Regions from separate parts of the Stenotrophomonas sp. 80084_Sma genome, predicted to be linked through region 2. Evidence: predicted binding sites of a transcription regulator. Region 2 holds the regulator's gene; the other holds the start of a gene.

Region 1 (2,389 bases), 780 kb from region 2:
CTGGTTGGCGGTCACGTCCCAGCGCAGCAGCGCGTTGACATCGCGGTTCTTGACGCCCTCGCGACCGGCCGGCGGCACCGCGTTCGGATTCGTCGCGAAGTCACGATTGAGTTCCAGCGAATCGGCGTCGGTCTTGTTGAGATTGCCGTACAGGCGGAACGACAGGGTGTCGGTCATCGGCCCGCTCAGCTGCAGGCCGACGCGCTCGCTGCCGCCTTCGGCGCTGTGCTCGGGCACCAGGCCATACAGGTCGACCGCGCCGGTCAGGTCGCCGGTCGGGCGCTTGGTGATGATGTTGACCACGCCACCGGAAGCACCCGAGCCATAACGTGCCGCTGCAGGGCCACGCAGCACTTCGATGCGCTCGATCATTTCCGCCGGCACCCAGTTGGTATCGCCGCGGGTATTGCGCTCACCGCTGCGGCCCATGCGCACGGCATCACGCGCACCGATGCGCTTGCCGTCGACCAGGATCAGGGTGTTTTCCGGGCCCATGCCACGCAGATCGATCTGGCGGTTGTTGCCGTACTGGCCCGAGGCACTGTTGCCGGTCAGGTTGACGCCGGGCATGGTGCGCAGCAGCTCGGCGATGTCGTTGGCCGGCGGGCGCCTGGCGATGTCCTCTGCGGTGATGGTCGAGGTACCCAGGGCCTGGCGCGCGATCTGCGAGGCGGTGACGTGCACCGTGTCGATATCGGTGGCGTCGGTTTCGGCGTGGGCGGTCAGGGCGCTGCCGGCCAGCAGGGCGGCAACGGCAAGCGCCAGCGGGCGCGGCGAAAGGACAACGGCAGGGGACATGATCAGGACCTTCTGGCAGGGCTACGGGGCCTCTGGCAAAGGGCTTGAGGCAACGACGAGGGGGAGGCGGAGCAGTCCTGCAGCAGGCACCTGCAGCCCGTTCCGTGCGCGCATTCTCCCATCAATGCGATTGATTCTCAAATGCGTTCACTCATTGCCGCAGCGGCGCCGATGTGGTTTGCGCACCGTGCAACCCTGCACCGCGCGTAAACTGGCCGGCTAACCCGCCATCAACCGTATGCCGCCGCGGCCGATACCCGTGGTTTGCCGTACGCAGTCAGAGATCGACGTGGAACCACCCCAATTGGACGATGCCAGCCAGCCGCTGGCCGAGGCCTGGCAGCAGTGTCTGCTGAAGGCCGGCCCTGCCGCCACCGCGCTGCTCAAGGCCGCTGCTACCGATGCCCCACCCGCGCTGGCCCAGCGCTTTTACGAAGTGCTGCTGCAGGACACCCGTGCGCGCCGTTTCCTGTCCCACGACCAGGTCAAGCAGCGCCTGCAGCCGGCCATGCAGCGCTGGCTGGCGCAGCTGCTGACCACTGATGCCAGCGGCATCGCCAACACCGTGGCCTCACAGCGGATCATCGGCGACGTGCACGCCCGCGTCGGCATTCCGGTCGACCTGGTTACCCGCGGTGCGCGTGTCCTCAAGCACGAACTGTTCGTGCGCCTGCGCGACGATGCACCGGACAGCGACACCGCCTTTGCCGCCATCGACTGCCTCAGCGCGATCATGGATATCGCCATGGAAGGCATGACCCTGGCCTACACCCACGCGCGCGAGCGCTCCACCCGTGCCGACGCCGCCTACCGGCTGTTCTCGCTGGTACAGAACGTCGGTACCGAACGCGAGCGCCAGCGCGCACTGCTGCTGGACTGGGAAAACGCCCTGCTCTACGCGTTGGCCGGCCACGTGCAGGCCAGCGACAACGCCAGCCTGGCTACCTCGGAGTTCGGCCTGTGGTTCACCCACAAGGGCATCCCCAGCTTCGGCGAAAGCAGCGAAACGCAGCAGGTGGGCCAGTTGATGGCCCGCATTGATGGCCACCTGCAGCGCGCGAGCGGCGATGCTCCGGCGCAGCGACTGGCGGTGCTGCCGGCCATCCGCGAGGACCTGGCCGCCATCCGCACCCTGATGACACTGCTGTTCGAGCGCATCGGCGAACTGGATGCCGGCAGCGACGCGCTGACCAACCTGCTCAACCGTCGCTTCCTGCCCACCGTGCTGCGCCGGGAAATCGAGCTGGCCACACGCAACCGCACACCATTCTCGCTGCTGCTGCTCGACCTGGATCACTTCAAGGCAATCAACGACGGCCACGGCCACGATGCCGGCGACCGCGCGTTGCAGCACGTCGCCGGCCTGCTCGGCCAGCTCACGCGCGGCAGCGACTACCTGTTCCGCTATGGCGGCGAAGAATTCGTGGTGGTACTGGTGGCTGCCAGCGAATCGCAGGCGACCGTGATCGCCGAGAGCCTGCGGCGGCAGATCGCACAGTCGCCGGTGGCACTGGCCAACGGCCAGGTGCTGGCACTGACCGCCAGCATCGGCGTGGCCGGCCACGACGGCCATCCGGACTACGAGCGGCTG
Region 2 (2,389 bases):
GTCAGGCTGCGGCATTCCTCGGCCAAGTCCAGGGTGCGGTGCGTCGCCTGTTCGGTCATCGCCACCACGTGGTCCAGTCGCGCGCAGGCGTCGTCCAGTTCGCCGGCTTCGCTCGGCACGGTCGGCAGTTCGCCCAGCGCCTGTCCCAGCTCGCGGGCCAGCCGCGAGAGGCCGCTCATCATCGGCTGCGTGCGCAGCGCGGCCAGCCCATCGATGCGCTGCCGCCAGGCGGCCTCGTCACCGGACTCGAGTGCGTCCAGAGCCTCCTGCAGGCGCAGGGCGAGGGCGTTCTTGTCGACCGTGGTATCCATCAGGCGCTGGCCGCCAGGCGTTCGAAGATCTTGCCGAGCTTCTCTTCCAGCGTCTGCGCGGTGAACGGCTTAATGATGTAGCCGTTCACACCGCTCTGGGCGGCTTCGATGATCTGCTCGCGCTTGGCTTCTGCCGTGACCATCAGCACCGGCAGGGTCTTCAGCTTGGCATCGGCACGGATCGCCTTGAGCAGCTCGATGCCGGTCATCACCGGCATGTTCCAGTCGGTGACCACGAAATCGAACGGCTGGCTCTGCAGCAGCGACAGCGCGGCATGCCCGTCCTCGGCTTCGGCGGTATTGGTGAAGCCCAGATCGCCCAGCAGGTTCTTGACGATTCGACGCATGGTCGAGAAGTCGTCGACGATCAGGATGCGCATGTTCTTGTTCAAAGCAGAATTCCTTTGTTGTTCATTCCGGACGGCCGGGGGCAGCCGCCTCGGGGATGTTCATTCTTCGAGGCCTGCGTCGGCAGCCTCGAACAGCTTCAGCCGGCCACGCAGGCGCAGTACCGCCTGGCCGTGGATCTGGCAGACCCGCGACTCGCTCACGCCGAGCACCGCGCCGATCTCCTTCAGGTTCAGTTCCTGCTCGTAGTACAGCGAGAGCACCAGTTGTTCGCGCTCGGGCAGGTGGCCGATGGCCTTGCCCAGCTCGCGACCGAACTCGCCGCGCTCCAGTACCTGCTGCGGGGTCGGCCCGCCCTGGGCGACGGTGTCCAGCTCGCCCTGGTCCTCGATGCGCGATTCCAGGCTCAGCACCTGGCCACGTGCAGCGTCTTCCATCAGCCGCAGGTACTCGGGCAGCGGCATCTCCATCGCGGCGGCCACTTCAGTGGCGCTGGCGGCACGGCCACTGCTCTGTTCCAGGCGGCGGATGGTGGCGGCGGCATCACGTGCACGGCGGTGCACCGAGCGCGGGACCCAGTCACCACGGCGGATCTCGTCGATCATCGAACCACGGATGCGGATCGAGGCGTAGGTCTCGAAAGAAGCACCCTGGTCGGCGTCATAGCTGCGCGAGGCTTCGATCAGTCCCATCATGCCGGCCTGGATCAGGTCGTCGACCTCGACGCTGGCAGGCAGGCGCGCGGCCAGGTGGTGGGCGATGCGCCGCACCAGGTCCGAATGCTGGGCGATGACTTCGTTCGCCGCCGAGCGCTGCACTTCCCTGTACTGGGCTGCGCCTTTCATGCCGTCACCCCACGCTGCTTGAGGATGCGTTCGAGGAAGAACTCGACGCCGCCACGCGGTTCGGTCGGCGCCTGCCAGCGCGCGGTACGGCGCGCGATCTCGGTGATCGCCAGCGCCGCCGGGCTGGACGGATAGGCCTTCACCACCGGCTGCTGGCGCTGCACCGACAGGCGCAGCCAGTCATCCTGCGGCACGCAGCCGAGGTAGTTCAGCGAGACATCGGCAAGGAACTTCTCGCAGACGCGGGTCAGCTTTTCGTACAGCACGCGGCCCTCGTTCGGGTCGCGCACCATGTTGGCCACCACCTGGATGCGGTCCACGCCGCGCTCGCGCGACAGCACCTTGATCAGTGCGTAGGCGTCGGTGATCGAGGCCGGCTCGTCACAGACCACCACCACGGTGTCCTGTGCGGCCTGGCAGAAGGTCAGCACGCCATCGGTGATGCCCGCGGCAGTGTCCACCACCATGATGTCCAGCTCGCGCTCCAGTTCGGAGAACACGTTGACCAGGCCAACGTGCTCGGCCGGGGCCAGCTCGGCCATGTGGCGGCGGCCGGATGCGGCCGGGACCACCAGCACGCCGTTCGGGCCTTCGACGATGACGTCATCCAGCGTGCAGCGGCCGGCGACCAGGTCGGCCAGCGTAAAGGTGGGGTTCAGGCCCAGGATCACGTCGATGTTGGCCAGGCCGAGGTCGGCGTCCAGCAGCAGCGTGCGCTTGCCCATGCCAGCCAGTGCCACGGCCAGGTTGGCCGACACATTCGTCTTGCCCACGCCGCCCTTGCCGCCAGTGACTGCAATGGTGCGCACAGGGCCGAGCGGCTCGCTGCGGGTGGCCGACAGCGGGAAGGTCTTGGTCAGCTTGGCGTACTCACGCGACGGCATG

What was found. Region 2 encodes FliA, which starts transcription of late flagellar genes. Its sites were predicted from a motif close to TAAAGTTTNNCNNNCNNNGGCCGATAA; they were not measured.
Region 1: ACZK3W_RS06970 (GGDEF domain-containing protein) is a predicted target of FliA. The motif match lies at 1,029-1,055, and genes of this name have one in related genera.

What each region holds. Positions count from the first base shown of each region.
Region 1 covers NZ_CM151177.1:1,482,370-1,484,758, reverse strand. Annotated here, with positions in the region: gene ACZK3W_RS06975 (TonB-dependent siderophore receptor) at 1-798, opposite strand, end outside; gene ACZK3W_RS06970 (GGDEF domain-containing protein) at 1,088-2,389, shown strand, end outside.
Region 2 covers NZ_CM151177.1:2,258,660-2,261,048, forward strand. Annotated here, with positions in the region: gene ACZK3W_RS10520 (protein phosphatase CheZ) at 1-311, opposite strand, end outside; gene cheY (chemotaxis response regulator CheY) at 311-703, opposite strand; gene ACZK3W_RS10530 (RNA polymerase sigma factor FliA) at 761-1,504, opposite strand; gene ACZK3W_RS10535 (MinD/ParA family ATP-binding protein) at 1,501-2,388, opposite strand; gene flhF (flagellar biosynthesis protein FlhF) at 2,375-2,389, opposite strand, start outside.